DNA from 3 places in the Streptomyces sp. NPDC001822 genome. Region 3 is predicted to be linked to each of the others. Evidence: riboswitches for the same ligand, from Rfam matches in the RefSeq annotation. Region 3 holds a riboswitch; each other region holds the start of a gene.
What was found. A riboswitch is a leader RNA that binds a small molecule or an ion and turns the genes downstream of it on or off. The one in region 3 is predicted to bind thiamine pyrophosphate.

Region 1 (5,360 bases), on a different contig from region 3:
CACCGAACCGGACCGTGACCGCATCCACTTCCAGCATTCTCAGAACTCCCCGGATCGGTCGGTGCGGATGCGTTCGAGCACGAGCAGGGACACCGCGCAGACGAGCATCAGGATCGTGCTGAGGGCCATCGCCTGGCCGTAGTTGAGCTCGCCCGAGCGTCCCAGCAGCCTGGCCACGGCGACCGGCAGCGTGGGGTTGTCTGGGCGGGCGATGAACACGGTGGCGCCGAACTCCCCCAGCGACACGGCGAACGCGAAGCCCGAGGCCACGAGCACCGCCCTGCGGACCAGGGGCAGGTCGACCTCCCGCCACGCGCGCAGCGGCGAGGCACCGAGCACGGCGGCGGCCTCGCGCAGCCGGTCGTCCACCGCGCGCAGGACGGGAAGCATCGTCCGTACGACGAAGGGGACTCCCACCAGCGCCTGGGCGAGAGGCACCAGGATCCAGGAGGTGCGCAGGTCGAGCGGCGGCTCGTCGAGCGTGATCAGGAAACCGAAGCCGACGGTGACGGCCGACACCCCGAGGGGCAGCATCAGCAGTGCGTCGAAGCCCCGCACCAGCCGTCCCGCGCGCCGCCTGGTCAGCGCGGCGGCGGCGAGGCCGCCGATCACGAGGGCGATGAGGGTCGCGACCAGCGCGTACCGCAGGGAGTTGCCGATGGCGTCGAGCGGCGGCACCAGGAAGGTCGAGCCGTTGGCGTCGGCCGACTGCAGCGCGCGGTAGAAGGCGAACCCGTAACCAGCGGAGGTGTCCAGGGAGCGTTCCACGAGTACGCCGAGCGGCAGCAGGACGATCAGCAGCACGCTGAGCAGCACACCGCCGAGCAGCACCCGCTGGCCCGCGCCGCGGGGAGGCCGGGAGGTCTGCGCGGGGTCGACCAGCTTCAGCGCCGTCTCCCTGCGGCGCACGGTCCAGGCGTGGACGGCGAGGATTCCACCGACCGCGGCGAACTGCACCAGGGTGAGCACGGCGGCCGTCGGGAGGTCGAGCAGTTGCGCGGTCTGCCGGTATATCTCCACCTCCAGCGTGGAGTACGCCGGTCCGCCGAGGATCTGGACGACGCCGAAGGAGGTGAAGGTGAAGAGGAACACCATGAGTGCGGCGGCGGCCACGGCGGGCGCCAGCGCGGGCAGGGTCACCCGCCGCCAGGCGGCAAGACGTCCGGCGCCGAGCACCCGGGCGGCCTCCTCCTGGCGAGGGTCGAGCTGGGACCAGAGTCCGCCCACCGTCCGCACGACGACGGCGTAGTTGAAGAACACGTGGGCCAGCAGGATCGCCCACACCGTGGTGTCGAGCCGTACGCCCCAGAGTTCGTCGAGGAGCCCTCCGCGTCCCAGCAGCGCCAGGAACGCGGTGCCGACCACGACGGTCGGCAGCACGAACGGCACCGTCACCACGGCGCGCAGCAGTTGCTTGCCCGGGAAGTCGAAGCGGGCGAAGACGTAGGCGCCGGGGAGCGCGACCAGCAGGGTCAGCGCCGTCGAGGCGAGGGCCTGCCAGGTGGTGAACCACAGGACGTCCAGGATGTCGGACCGGCCGAGCACCGCCCCGATCCGGCCGAACTGCCAGACCCCGTCCGTCCTCAGCCCCCGGCCGACGATCGCGGCGACCGGGTAGGCGAAGAACACCGCGAAGAACGCGACGGGCAGGGCCATCAGCCCGAAACGCGTCGCGTTCCCCCGCCACGCGGGAGGCGCGGCTACTTCACGACGAGCGAGGACCACGACTGGACCCACTGCTCACGGTTCTCGGCGATCTTCTCCGGGGCCACGGTCGCCGGCTCGTCGACGGTGGCGCCGAACTTCGTGAAGAGCTCCGGCAGCTTCGCGTCCTTCGCCACCGGGTTCACGAACATGTTCAGCGGCATGTCCTCCTGGAACGGCTTACTGATGAGGAAGTCCAGCAGCGCTTTGCCGCCCGCCTCGTTCTTCGCACCGTCCAGCAGGCCGGCGAACTCGATCTGGCGGAAGCAGGTGCCGGTGGCCACACCGGTGGGGGCCTCGGTGGGCTGCGGATCGGCGTACAGCACCTCGACGGGCGGGCTGGAGGCGTAGGAGACGACGAGCGGGCGGTCGGCCTTGGCCTTCCTGCCGCCCGCGGAGCCGGAGAACTCCTCGTTGTACGCCTGCTCCCAGCCGTCGACGACCTTGACGCCGTTGCTCTTCAGCTTCTTCCAGTAGTCCCGGTAGCCGTCCTCACCGTGGGCGGCGACGGTACCGAGGAGGAAGCCGAGACCGGGCGAGGATGTGGCGGCGTTCTCGGTGACGAGGAGGTTCTTGTACGCGGGCTTCAGCAGGTCGTCGAAGGACTGCGGCGGGTCGAGCTGCTTGTCGGCGAAGTACTTCTTGTCGTAGTTGACGCAGATGTCGCCGGTGTCGACGGGCGTGATCCGGTGCTTGCCGGCGTCGAGCTGCGTGCCGGCCGCGACACGTTCGAGGCCCTTCGCCTTGTAGGGCGTGAACAGACCGTTGTCGAGGGCGCGGGAGAGCAGCGTGTTGTCGGCGCCGAAGAACACGTCGCCGCGCGGGGACCCCTTGGTCAGGATCTCCTGGTTGAGCGCCGCTCCGGCGTCACCGCTCTTGAGCACCTTGACCGTGTAGCCGGTCTCCTTCGTGAACGCCTTCAGGACGGCGTCCGAGGCGTTGAAGGAGTCGTGGCTGACGAGGGTGACGGTCTTGGAGGCCGTGCCTCCCCCGCCGTCGCCCTTGTCGTCCGCGCCTCCGCAGCCCGCGAGCACGGACACGCCGAGCGCGGCGGCGAGTGCCGCGGCCGCGTACTTCGTGGTGGTGTTCATGTGATTCCTCCTGGAGATGACCAGGAAGAGACGCGGCCCCACCCGCTCGGCGAGCGGGCAGGGCGCAACAGCTTGAGTAAGGTCCGAACTTCCTACCCGGAATGACCCGGGCGAGGTTCAGAGGGTCTGCGGCCGACCTGTCCTCGGTGCCGCACTCTCAGCGCTGTGGCGCTCCCCTGTCGGAATATGAAGTTGGCTTCCGGCCCAGGCTACACCGGCGGGATCACCCGGCACTGGCGGGATCCCGCGTCACTGGCGGGATCACCGGAGCACCGGGCCGGCACCGCCGGACCCGGCCGAGGCCTCCTCAGCGCTCGGTGGCCGCCAGCTGTCCGCAGGCCCCGTCGATCTCCTGGCCGCGGGTGTCCCGGACGGTGACCGGTACGCCGTGGGCCGCGATGGCCTCCACGAACGCCTTCTCGTCCTCGGGCCGCGAGGCGGTCCACTTGGAGCCGGGGGTCGGGTTCAGCGGGATGAGGTTGACGTGGACCCGCTTGCCCTTGAGCAGCCGTCCCAGCCGGTCGCCGCGCCACGCCTGGTCGTTGATGTCTCGGATCAGGGCGTACTCGATGGAGATGCGGCGGCCGGACTTCTCCGCGTACTCCCACGCGGCGTCCAGGACCTCGCGCACCTTCCAGCGGGTGTTCACGGGGACGAGGGTGTCGCGCAGCTCGTCGTCCGGGGCGTGCAGGGAGACCGCGAGGCGGCACTTGAAGCCCTCGTCGGCGAAGCGCAGCATGGCGGGGACCAGGCCGACCGTGGACACCGTGATCCCGCGCTGCGAGAGCCCGAGGCCGTCGGGCTCCGGGTCCGTCAGCCGCCGGATCGCCCCGACCACGCGCTTGTAGTTGGCCAGCGGCTCGCCCATGCCCATGAACACGATGTTGGACAGTCGCGCCGGGCCGCCCGGGACCTCGCCGTCGCGCAGCGCGCGCATGCCGTCCACGATCTGGTGCACGATCTCGGCGGTCGACAGGTTCCGGTCGAGGCCGGCCTGCCCGGTCGCGCAGAACGGGCAGTTCATGCCGCACCCGGCCTGCGAAGAGATACACATGGTCACCCGGTCCGGGTAGCGCATGAGGACGGACTCGACGAGCGTCCCGTCGTGCAGCTTCCAGAGCGTCTTGCGGGTGGTGTCGTCGTCGGTGCTGATGTGGCGGATCACCGACATGAGGTCGGGGAACATCGCCTCGGCGAGCTTGTCCCGCGAACCGGCCGGGATGTTGGTCCACTCCGCCGGATCGTGCGTGTACCGCGTGAAGTAGTGCTGCGACAGCTGCTTGGCACGGAAGCCCTTCTCGCCGGTCGCGGCGACTGCTTCCTTGCGCTCGTCGGGTGTGAGGTCGGCGAGGTGCCGCGGCGGCAGCTTGGCTCCGCGGGGCGCGACAAACGTGAGTTCTCCGGGCTTAGGCATGGTTCATCCAGTGTCGCAGACACGCCGTGGTACTAGCGGCCGCCGGCGGGCCCGGGGCCGCACAGCGGGCGCCTGCGGGGCTCTGACAGGCCATGGCGGCACGGCCCGACCGCAGGACAGTGACCGATCGCACGGCGGCCACGAGGTGCGCACGGAGGAACACCGGGGCCTAGAATCGAATGCGTGTCCGAAAACCTTTCCCGTCTGGACCGCCTCCGCATCGTGCGCGAGTGGCAGGCCTATCAGCTCGGCCGGACCGACCGGACCATCGCCGAGCTGGAGGAACGCGAGGCTTCCGCCGTCCGGGCGGCGCGTGTGCTGCCGCCTACGGTGCCCGGATGGAAGCTGTCCGTGCTGCGCTCGGGCGACGGGAACCGGCCGGACGCCGTCCACACGGGCGACTGCGGCATGGCCGGAAAGCGGACACAGGCCATGACCCGGGAGCAGGCTCTGCGCGCACTCACCCAGGACGGGGTCACAGCCTGCCCGTACTGCCGGCCGGACAGGGAACTCGGGGTGCTGTGAACCCCGCGCGCACGGAAACGGGGCCCGCCGTCCTGTGGACGGCGGGCCCCGTTCGACCCTGTGCGGAACGGCTGGCTGCTGCCGTGTCAGCCGGATCCGACGAAGAGCACCAGCAGCAGCCAGACGACCGGAGCGCTCGGCAGCAGCGAGTCGAGCCGGTCCATGATGCCGCCGTGGCCGGGCAGCAGCGTACCCATGTCCTTGATCCCCAGGTCCCGCTTGATCATCGACTCGCCGAGGTCCCCGAGCGTGGCGCTGGCGGCGACGGCGAGGCCCATCAGGAGCCCCTGCCACCAGGTCCCGTCGTCGATCAGGAACTGCAGGCACAGCGCGCCGGCGACCATCGCGAAGGCCACCGCGCCGAACAGGCCCTCACGCGTCTTGCCGGGGCTGATGCGCGGCGCCAGCTTGTGCGTACCGAAGCGCCAGCCGACGGCGTACGCACCGGTGTCGCTGACCACGGTGAGCAGGAGGAAGGTGAGCACGCGCCACGGACCGTCGTCCGCCGTCAGCATCATCGCGACGAACGTGGCGAGGAACGGAACGTAGAAGACGGCGAACACGCCGGCCGTGACGTCCTTGAGGTAGCCCTCGGGCGGCTCCGTCATCCTCCACACGAGCACCGC
Region 2 (5,360 bases), on a different contig from region 3:
ACCCCGCGTCCCGGGGTGATCGTCGACTCCCTCGCGCACTGGGCGGAGGTCGTCGGCGCACCCGTGTACTGCGGCCTGTACCGGGAGGGCGAGATCGAGATGATCGCGGTCGCCGACTCGCCCGCCGCTCCCGCGGTGCGGGAGTGGGTGGCGTTCCGTGAGGCCGGCCACGCCCACGCGATCGGACAGTGTCTGCTCGGCCAGCTCGACGAGCGTGCGCGGGAGGACCATCTCGACCGCTATCCCGTCAGGCCGCTGACGCGTTACTCCGTGAGGGACCGTCAGACACTCCTGGCCCGGCTCAGGGCGATGAAACATTCGGAACCGGTCGTCGAACGCCAGGAGTACGCCATCGGAACGGTGTGCGCCGCCATCCCGATCACCGTCGGCTCCGCCGTGGCGGCCATGGCTGTATCTCTCCCCCTGCAGCAAGAAGAACGGTTGCTCGCCGCAATCGAACAACTACGCTGCGAAGTGACCGCGCTCTTGCGCTCGTTCGTGTTCTCTATCAGTATCTGAAAAATCACTCCTTGTGATCTGCTAGCGCGTGCACCACGATGGCGTCAATAGGGCCATGGGGGATCATTCCTGGCCAGATTCATCTACTGCGGGGTTGAACGATGCGCGAGTCGGTTCAGGCAGAGGTCATGATGAGCTTCCTCGTCTCCGAGGAGCTTTCCTTCCGTATTCCGGTGGAGCTTCGATACGAGGTCAGCGATCCGTACGCGATCCGGATGACCTTCCACCTGCCCGGTGACGCCCCCGTCACCTGGGCGTTCGGCCGTGAGCTGCTGCTCGACGGGCTCAACAGCCCCAGCGGTGACGGCGATGTGCACATCGGCCCGACCGAGCCCGAAGGGCTCTCGGACGTCCACATCCGGCTGCAGGTCGGCGCCGACCGCGCGCTGTTCCGGGCCGGTACCGCACCCCTTGTGGCCTTTCTCGACCGGACGGACAAGCTGGTGCCTTTGGGACAGGAGCACACGCTGAGTGACTTCGACGGCAATCTGGAAGAGGCACTCGGGCGCATCCTGGCGAAGGAACAGAACGCCGGCTGAGCCGGAAAACCCGGCCGGTCATCGAACACCGGCCGCCCGGGGGCCACGTGTCCGGCGCCCCCGGATCACGCCTTGCGGCGTCGTCCCCTCCCGGTCCGCGCGGGGGCCGGAACTCCGGCTTCCGCGCCGAGCCCCGTGCGGTCCGCGGAGACCACCAGGGCCGCGAGCACCGTCGTCACCGGCACCGAGGCGACCAGCCCGATCGAGCCGACCAGTGTCCGGACGATCTCCTCCGCGACGAGTTCGCTGTTGGCGACGGTGCCCACACTGCTCTGGGCGATCGAGAAGAGCAGGAGCAGGGGAAGGGCCGCGCCCGCGTAGGCGAGTACGAGGGTGTTGACGACCGAGGCGATGTGGTCGCGCCCGATCCGGATGCCGGCGCGGTAGAGCCGCCGTACGCCCATCGTGGGGTCCGCCTGGTGCAGTTCCCACACCGCGGACGTCTGCGTGACGGTCACGTCGTCGAGTACACCCAGCGAACCGATGATCACACCGGCCAGGAGGAGGCCGCTCATGTCGATCTCCGGGTACAGACCGTGAATGAGGCCGGTGTTGTCGTCCGTGTTGCCCGACAGGTGCGCCCAGCCGATGAAGAGCGAGCCCAGCAGACCGATCAGCACCAGCGAGATGAGGGTGCCGATGACGGCCACCGACGTACGCGCCGTCAGCCCGTGGCAGGTGTAGAGGGCGATCAGCATGATGGCGCTGGCCCCGATCACCGCGACGACGAGCGGATTCGAGCCCTGCAGGATCGCCGGCAGGATGAACAGCGTCAGCACGGCGAAGGAAACCGCGAGCGCGATCAGCGCCATCAGCCCGCGCATCCTCCCCACCACGACCACCGCGAGGGCGAAGATCCCCGCCAGCAGGGCCATGGGGACCGTGCGGTCCACGTCCGTCACCGAGTACTGCAGATCGCGGGGCGCGTCCGGGGCGTAGGCCACGATCACGCCCTGCCCTTCCTCCAGTTGCCGGGTGGCGTCGGGCTGGATGATCTCGACGAACCTGCGGCCCGCGTCCTCGCCGGTCGTCACTTCGACGGTCGCCTTCTTGCACTGCCCCGACTGCTCGTTGACGGCCTCCCTGCCCGAGAGCGTGGAGGTGTCTCCGGTCGGGGGGACCTGCCCGGCGTTGACGTCCGAGCAGTCGACCCTGACGACCTCGACGACCCTGCCCTCCTGGGTCTGCCGGTCGAAACCGACACCCGTGCGTTCGTGGGCGGGCGCCCCGCCCGGCCAGAACGCGACGAGGCCGACCAGGACGGCCGTGGCGAAGGGGATCACGACGGCCGCGATGACCTTGCGCAGGTGCTTCGAGACGGGTGCGGCGGGGCCGTGGCTGTGCGTGTGGGCGTGGGCATGACTCTGCGTGCTGCCTGACGCGGGGCCGTGCGGTTCGGGAGCGCTTCCGGGGGACGTCACACGCCGATCATCCCAAGAACGGTGGAGGCCCTCTGGCCAGCACGCCAGCCGGGCCGCTAGCGTGGAGGCACATTTGCACACGCGGGAGCTCGGAGCACCGGGCTGAGAGGGCGCTGACCTCCGTATATCCGTACGGGACAGCTGCGCCGACCGCCGAACCTGTTACCGGGTAATGCCGGCGTAGGGAGTAGGTCTGATGACCACAGCGGACGCACGCACGCCTGCCTCGGAGCGGAACGCGCAGCAAGCGCGATACGCGGAGAGCACCGAGAGCACCGAGAGCACCGAGAGCACCGAGGCCGGGAAGTCCATCGGCTGGCACAAGGGATACGTCCAGGGCTCGCGCCCGGATCTCCGGGTGCCGGTCCGTCAGGTGCACCTCACCAACGGCAAGGACGTGACGCTCTACGACACGTCCGGGCCGTACACCGACCCCACCACCGAGACCGACGTCCGGCGCGGGCTCTCCCCTCTCCGGGAGAACTGGATCATCGCGCGCGGCGACACCGAGGAGTACGCGGGACGCCCCGCGCGCCCCGAGGACGACGGGCTGAAGCACACGTCGCCACGCGGCGGCCTGCGGAATCTCGACGCCGTCTTCCCCGGCCGGCCGCGACAGCCCCGGCGGAGCCGCGACGGCAGCCCGGTGACCCAGCTCGCCTATGCGCGCCGGGGCGAGATCACTCCGGAGATGGAGTACGTCGCGATCCGCGAGAACGTCGCCCCCGAGGTCGTACGGGACGAGATCGCGGCGGGCCGGGCCGTGCTTCCGGCCAACGTCAACCATCCGGAGATCGAGCCGATGATCATCGGCAAGCGGTTCCTCGTGAAGGTCAACGCCAACATCGGCAACTCCGCGGTCACCTCCTCCATCGAGGAGGAGGTGGACAAGATGACCTGGGCCACGAAGTGGGGGGCCGACACGGTCATGGACCTCTCCACCGGGCGGAACATCCACACGACCCGCGAGTGGGTGCTGCGCAACAGTCCGGTCCCGATCGGCACCGTGCCGCTCTACCAGGCCCTGGAGAAGGTGGACGGCCGGGCCGAGGAGCTGACCTGGGAGATCTACAAGGACACGGTCATCGAGCAGGCCGAACAGGGCGTCGACTACATGACGGTGCACGCCGGTGTCCGGCTGCCGTACGTCCCCCTGACGGCCCGCCGCAAGACCGGCATCGTCTCCCGCGGCGGTTCGATCATGGCTGCCTGGTGTCTGGCGCACCACAAGGAGTCGTTCCTCTACGAGCACTTCGAGGACCTCTGCGAGATCCTCGCGGCGTACGACGTGACGTACTCGCTCGGTGACGGCCTGCGCCCCGGTTCCATCGCGGACGCCAACGACGAGGCGCAGTTCGCCGAACTCCGGACGCTGGGCGAACTCAACACCGTCGCCAAGCGGTTCGGCGTGCAGACCATGATCGAGGGCCCGGGGCACGTCCCGATGCACAAGATCAAGGAGAACATCGACCTCCAGCAGGAGATCTGCGAGGAGGCCCCCTTCTACACGCTGGGCCCCCTGACCACCGACGTCGCGCCGGCGTACGACCACATCACCTCGGGCATCGGTGCCGCGATGATCGCGTGGTGGGGGACGGCGATGCTCTGTTACGTCACGCCCAAGGAGCACCTGGGGCTGCCGAACCGGGACGACGTGAAGACCGGCGTCATCACCTACAAGATCGCGGCGCACGCGGCGGACCTGGCCAAGGGGCATCCCGGGGCCCAGGAGTGGGACGACGCACTGTCGGACGCCCGGTTCGAGTTCCGCTGGGAGGACCAGTTCAACCTCGCTCTCGACCCCGACACGGCACGGGAGTTCCACGACGAGACGCTGCCGGCCGAGCCGGCGAAGACCGCCCACTTCTGCTCGATGTGCGGTCCCAAGTTCTGCTCGATGAAGATCTCGCACGACATCCGGCGTGAGCACGGGGACCAGCAGGCCGAGATCGAGGCGGGGATGGCGGAGAAGTCCAGGGAGTTCGCCGCCGCCGGCAACAGGGTCTACCTGCCCCTCGCGGACTGAGCCGGGTCCCGCCCGGCGGGCTTCCTGGCGGGTGGGTTCTGTGGTGATTCGGCGGTGTCGTCCTGGGCCGTTCCGGTCCCTCGGCGGCGCCGCCGAGCCGCGTCTCGCCTTGAGCGGATAGATGGCGAAAGCGGTCCCTGTGGCCTATTTGTTTCGCTTGAGCACCAACTGGCGCTGTTTCACCAGGTGTTCGGAGTCGATAAGGACACGGTAATGCGGCAGGTGGATGTACGTTTCGGCGGAAGTACGCCTGTGCTTGACCGTGTCCTTATCTGTGCCTTACCTTCCGCTGTGCTTGGCCGAAAAAGTGTGCGTCCCGAACGGGGGGCGCCAGGGGAGGGAATGCACCATGAGCTGGTACCTGGCTGTACTCAAGAACTACGCGGGCTTCAGCGGACGAGCGCGCCGCAAGGAGTACTGGATGTACACGCTGTTCAACATCATCGCGCTCGCGGTCCTGCTGGGCATAAGCGTCGCCGTCGACACGACGATCCCTTACCTCATCTACGTCGTGGCAGTGATCATCCCGTCCCTGGCCGTCCTGGTCCGCCGTCTGCACGACACGGGGCGCTCCGGCTGGTGGATCCTCCTCGGCGTGGTCCCCTTCGGCGGCATCGTCCTGCTCGTCTTCTCGTGCCTCGAGGGCTCGAACGAGGTCAACGAGTACGGTGCGAACCCGAAGCTGGCCCCGCAGGGCGTCTGAGCTTCGCGGACCGCGGGTCGTGCCGGTTGATCCGGTCACACCCGCACAGCGGATGAGAGAGGCCGGGGCGGCAGCGAGCCGCCCCGGCCTCTGCCGTGTGCGGCCCCGGGGCTCGACGGAGCGGCCGGGGAGCCGGATCACTCCGGCCGGTG
Region 3 (5,360 bases):
TCACCGCGAGGAGCGCGCCGTGGCGTGCGCAGGCGTCGGCGAACACCGCGAGGTGCTCCAGCTCCTCGGCCGCCTCCATGCCCTTGTCGCGCAGCTGGACGACGTCCACGCCGCCCGCGAGCACGGCGTCGAGGAACTCGGGCAGGTCACCCTGCCGCTTGCGGGCGTCCGTGCACAGGTAGAGCCGGGCGTCGGAGAGCCTGTCGCGGAGCGTGGGCATGATGAGTTCCCCCCGGGTGGTGCGTCGATGGATCGCTGGTGAGCCGGTGGATGACCGCCGCGCCGGAAGGCCGGGAGCGGCGGGGTGCGGGCCGTGTGTGCCAGGGCCCGCACCCCACTCACGGCATTCCGGTCAGACGGCGAGCGCCTGGGCCCGGCGCTTCACCTCCGTACCGCGATTCTCGCTCAGGGCCTGCGCGGGTGTTCCGGGCAGGGTCGGGTCGGGGGTGAAGAGCCAGTCCAGCATCTCTTCGTCGGTGTAGCCGTCGTCCCTCAGGAGCGTCAGGGTCCCCGCGAGGCCCTTGACCACCTTGTCGCCGTCGATGAAGGCGGCAGGCACCTGGAGCGTCCGGTTCTCACCACGTCGTACGGCGATGAGCTGGCCCTCCTTGACCAGCTGCCGTACACGCGTCACCTGGACATCGAGCATTTCCGCGATGTCAGGAAGGTGGAGCCAGGCGGGGACGAGAGCATCGATCTTTGCGTCAATCTCGGTCACAAGGACAAGCGTGCCATCCCGGACCGACAGTCGGTACCCGGGCCGACCGTACGGGGCTGTCAGCGCTCCGGGAGGACCGTGGATTTCAGCGGTACGGAGGAGTCGGCCGCGCGGGCCGGATCGATCCGCGCCCCCGCTTCGACCAGCTTGCGGCCCTGGGCCAGGTCGCGCGGCCTGTTGACCGCCAGCACGGCGACCAGGATCCCCTCCTTCAGCCAGCAGACCGTCCAGGAGGGCTCCGCGGGGTCACCGCGCCATAGCAGGGTATCGGCGCGGGCGTGGTGGCCGGCGTACTGCACGAAGCGCCCGAACTGCTCGGACCAGAAGTAGGGCACGGGGTCGTAGGCCGCGCTCTCCCCGCCCGCGAGGGCGGCGGCGACGGTCCGGGGGCCCTGGAGGGCGTTGTCCCAGTGGTGGACCAGCAGGCGTTCGCCGTAGCGGGCGGAGGGGAACGACGCGCAGTCGCCCACCGCGTACACGTCGGGCAAGGAGGTGCGCAGGGAACCGTCGGTGGTGACCGACCCGTCCGGGCCGAGCTCGATGCCCGAGCCTGCGAGCCACGCGGTGGCGGGGCGGGCGCCGATGCCGACGACCACCGCTCCGGCGGGGACCGCCCGCCCGTCCGCGAGGTGCACGGTGCCCGGTTCGACGTGGGCGACCCCGGCCCCCGTGAGGAGCCGGGCTCCGCTCTCGGCGTACCAGGCGGCCATGGGGGCCGCGACCTCGGCGGGCATCGTGCCGGCGAGGGGCCGGTCGGCGGCCTCGACGACGGTGACCTCGCATCCGGCGGCGCGGGCGGCGGTGGTGAACTCGGCACCGATCCAGCCCGCTCCGACGACGACCACGTCGTGCTGCCGCTCGAGCACGGGCCGCAGCCGTGCGGCGTCGTCGAGGGTGCGCAGCAGGTGGACGCCGGGAACGCCCTCGGTGCCGGGCAGCACGACGGGTTCCGCACCGGTGGCGACGACCAGCACGTCGTAGGCGACGGGGCCCTCCGCGGTGTCCAGTTCGTGGGCCCGTGCGCGCAGGCCGGTCACGTCGAGCCCGAGGCGCAGGGTGATGTCCAGCTCCTCGAAATCGACGTCGAAGGCGGAGTCCTCGGCCTTGCCGAGCAGGACCGCCTTGGACAGCGGCGGCCGGTCGTACGGCTGGTGCGGTTCGGCCCCGACGAGGGTGACGGGGCCCGCGTAGCCCTGTTCACGCAGGGCCACGGCCGTCTGCACACCCGCCATTCCGGCGCCCACGACCACGGCCCCGTGCGGCCGGGGTCCTCCTGCCGGGTCCTGCGTCAGATCACTCACACGTCCACCCTAATCACCTGACATGACGTCAGCTCAGGGCCTCCCGGAAGCCTGGCCGGCGACGGGCGCGGGGACGGGTCCGCCGGGCGAACGGGCCACGGGCACCGCTCCCTTACTGCGCGGAGGCGGCGGGGTCTAGGCTGGCCACCGTAAGGCACTCGCGGGAGCCCGGGCGTACCGGGCTGAGAGGGAGGCTGACCGGCCTCCGACCGTACGAACCTGATCCGGGTCATGCCGGCGAAGGGAGGGGCTGGACGCCCATGCGCATCTCCGCAGACAGTTCCGACGTCCTGGTCGTCGGAGGCGGCATCATCGGTCTCGTGACCGCCTGGCGGGCGGCCCAGCGCGGTCTGGACGTCACGCTCGCGGACCCCGAACCTGGTGGCGGAGCCGCCCGGGTCGCGGCCGGGATGCTGGCCGCCGTCACCGAACTGCACTACGGCGAGCAGATGCTGCTCGGCCTCAACCTCGCCTCCGCACAACGGTATCCGGACTTCGTGGCCGAGCTGGAGGAGGCGAGCGGACGGGCGACGGGTTTCCGCGCCTGCGGCACCCTGTCCGTCGCACTGGACGCCGACGACCGGGCCCATCTGCGGGAACTGCACGCGCTCCAGCAGCGCTCGGGCCTGGAGTCCGAGTGGCTCAGCGGCCGCGAGTGCCGGCGGCTCGAACCGATGCTCGCCCCGGGTGTGCGGGGCGGGCTGCGGGTCGACGGCGACCATCAGGTCGACCCGAGGCGTCTCGCGTCCGCCCTGGTCACGGCCTGCGAGCGGGCCGGGGTGCGCTTCCGGCGCGCCTGGGCCGAGCGCCTCCGCGTCACGCACGGCCGCGCCACGGGGGCCGTCCTGCGGGACGGTACGGAGCTGACGGCCGGCCAGGTGGTCCTGGCCGGGGGAAGCCTCAGCGGCCGCCTCGCGGGGATACCCGAGGCGGTCCTGCCGCCCGTCCGCCCGGTCAAGGGACAGGTGGTGCGGCTGACCGTCCCGGCCTCGTACGCCCCCTTCCTCAGCAGGACCGTCCGTGCCGTCGTGCGCGGGAGCCACGTCTATCTCGTCCCGCGCGCCGACGGTGAGCTGGTGGTCGGCGCGACCACCGAGGAACAGGGCTGGGACACCACGGTCACCGCCGGCGGGGTCTACGAACTGCTGCGGGACGCGCACGAGCTGGTGCCCGGCATCACCGAGCTCCCGCTGACGGAGACGCGTGCGGGCCTGCGGCCGGCCACGCCGGACAACGCCCCGCTGCTGGGCCCGACGGCCCTGCCCGGCCTGCTTCTCGCGACCGGGCACCACCGCAACGGGGTGCTGCTGACCCCCGTCACGGGCGAGGTGATGGCCCACGCCCTGACGACCGGCGAGCTGCCCGAGGTGGCCCGCCCCTTCGCACCGTCCCGCTTCGCCCCCGCTCCCCGGCCCCTCTCCCCGAGGGGTGCGGAAGCCTCCACCCGTCCGGAAACCACCCCCGTGCAGCAGGAGCAGTCCGTATGACACAGCCCGTGCCCGCCGGCGTCCCCGTTCCCGTTCCCGAATCCGCGCCCGTATCCGAGTCCGTGTCCGTGTCCGTGAACGGGGAATCCCGTGCCCTGACCGCCGGAACCGCGCTGGACACCCTCGTCGCCGCGCTGACCGCGGCTCCCTCCGGTGTGGCCGCCGCCGTCAACGAGGCCGTCGTGCCGCGCGGTCAGTGGTCCGCCACCGTGCTCGCCGAAGGCGACCGCGTCGAGATCCTGACCGCCGTCCAGGGAGGCTGACCATGTCCGACGACCTCTTCACCCTCGGCTCCGCCTCCTTCACCTCGCGGCTGATCATGGGGACGGGCGGGGCGCCCAGCCTCGACGTGCTGGAGCGCTCACTGACGGCCTCCGGCACCGAGCTCACCACCGTGGCGATGCGCCGGCTCGACCCGACCGTGCGGGGTTCGGTGCTCTCGGTCCTGGAGCGCCTGTCGGTGCGGGTCCTGCCGAACACCGCCGGCTGCTTCACCGCCGGCGAGGCCGTACTGACCGCGCGGCTGGCCCGGGAGGCGCTCGGCACCGACTGGATCAAGCTGGAGGTCGTGGCGGACGAGCGGACCCTGCTGCCCGACCCGGTCGAGCTGCTGGACGCCGCGGAGACCCTGGTCGACGACGGCTTCACGGTCCTGCCCTACACGAACGACGATCCGGTGCTGGCCCGGAAGCTGGAGGACGTGGGGTGCGCGGCGGTCATGCCGCTCGGCTCCCCCATCGGCTCGGGCCTCGGCATCCGCAACCCGCACAACTTCCAGCTGATCGCCGAGCAGGCCGGGGTCCCTGTGATCCTGGACGCCGGGGCCGGGACCGCCTCGGACGCGGCGCTGGCGATGGAGCTGGGGTGCGCCGCTGTGATGCTCGCCTCGGCGGTGACCCGGGCCCAGGAGCCGGAGCTGATGGCGGCGGCGATGCGGCACGCGGTGGAGGGCGGTCGCCTGGCGTACCGGGCGGGACGCATCCCCCGCCGCCATTTCGCCGAGGCCTCGTCGCCCGCGGAGGGCAGGGCGGTGCTGGATCCGGAGCGCCCGGCGTTCTGACCGCGGGCACCGCCGGCGGCGTCCCGGTCACGGCACGTGCATACGCCTGTCACGGCTCGGCACCGGAACGGCCCCGGGGGTCCTCGGGCCCGCCCGTCGTGTCCGTCGCAGCTCGTAGACTCGCCCCGTGGACACGACCCTCCAGGACCCCCTCGTCGGGCAGCTGCTCGACGGCCGGTACCGCATCGACGCGCGTATCGCCGTCGGCGGCATGGCCACGGTCTACCGGGCCGTGGACACCCGGCTCGACCGCGTGCTCGCCCTCAAGGTGATGCACCCGGCGCTGGCGGCCGACGCCGCATTCGTCGAGCGCTTCATCCGCGAGGCGAAGTCCGTCGCCCTGCTCGCGCACCCCAACGTGGTGGCCGTCTTCGACCAGGGCGCCCAGGGCGCGTACGTCTACCTGGCCATGGAGTACGTCGCCGGGTGCACCCTGCGCGACGTGCTCCGCGAGCGGGGCGCCCTGCAGCCCCGGGCCGCACTGGACATCCTGGAGCCGGTCCTGGCCGCGCTGGGCGCCGCGCACCGCGCGGGCTTCGTGCACCGGGACATGAAGCCGGAGAACGTCCTGATAGGCGACGACGGCCGGGTCAAGGTGGCGGACTTCGGGCTCGTGCGCGCGGTCGGCACCGCCACGGACACCACCGGCTCCCTGCTGGGCACGGTCTCCTACCTCGCCCCCGAGCAGATCGAGCAGGGCACAGCCGACACCCGGTCCGACGTGTACGCCTGCGGTGTGGTGCTCTACGAGATGCTGACCGGCGGCAAGCCCCACTCCGGGGACACCGCGGCCC

Region 1: it holds a riboswitch for thiamine pyrophosphate, as region 3 does, so the genes downstream of both, ACFYY2_RS25825 (thiamine ABC transporter substrate binding subunit) here and thiO (glycine oxidase ThiO) in region 3, are expected to answer to the same signal.
Region 2: it holds a riboswitch for thiamine pyrophosphate, as region 3 does, so the genes downstream of both, thiC (phosphomethylpyrimidine synthase ThiC) here and thiO (glycine oxidase ThiO) in region 3, are expected to answer to the same signal.

Annotation. Positions count from the first base shown of each region.
Region 1 covers NZ_JBIATW010000012.1:135,615-140,974, reverse strand. Annotated here, with positions in the region: gene ACFYY2_RS25835 (ABC transporter ATP-binding protein) at 1-37, opposite strand, end outside; gene ACFYY2_RS25830 (ABC transporter permease) at 40-1,656, opposite strand; gene ACFYY2_RS25825 (thiamine ABC transporter substrate binding subunit) at 1,701-2,795, opposite strand; TPP riboswitch at 2,867-2,983, opposite strand; gene rlmN (23S rRNA (adenine(2503)-C(2))-methyltransferase RlmN) at 3,103-4,209, opposite strand; gene ACFYY2_RS25815 (DUF6233 domain-containing protein) at 4,393-4,734, shown strand; gene ACFYY2_RS25810 (phosphatidate cytidylyltransferase) at 4,821-5,360, opposite strand, start outside.
Region 2 covers NZ_JBIATW010000006.1:208,437-213,796, forward strand. Annotated here, with positions in the region: gene ACFYY2_RS16505 (IclR family transcriptional regulator) at 1-519, shown strand, start outside; gene ACFYY2_RS16510 (SsgA family sporulation/cell division regulator) at 621-1,058, shown strand; gene ACFYY2_RS16515 (YibE/F family protein) at 1,124-2,479, opposite strand; TPP riboswitch at 2,551-2,683, shown strand; gene thiC (phosphomethylpyrimidine synthase ThiC) at 2,676-4,505, shown strand; gene ACFYY2_RS16525 (DUF805 domain-containing protein) at 4,855-5,208, shown strand; gene ACFYY2_RS16530 (hypothetical protein) at 5,346-5,360, opposite strand, start outside.
Region 3 covers NZ_JBIATW010000023.1:35,564-40,923, forward strand. Annotated here, with positions in the region: gene thiE (thiamine phosphate synthase) at 1-220, opposite strand, end outside; gene ACFYY2_RS33285 (Rv2175c family DNA-binding protein) at 353-718, opposite strand; gene ACFYY2_RS33290 (NAD(P)/FAD-dependent oxidoreductase) at 778-1,950, opposite strand; TPP riboswitch at 2,170-2,282, shown strand; gene thiO (glycine oxidase ThiO) at 2,280-3,506, shown strand; gene thiS (sulfur carrier protein ThiS) at 3,503-3,769, shown strand; gene ACFYY2_RS33305 (thiazole synthase) at 3,772-4,566, shown strand; gene pknB (Stk1 family PASTA domain-containing Ser/Thr kinase) at 4,694-5,360, shown strand, end outside.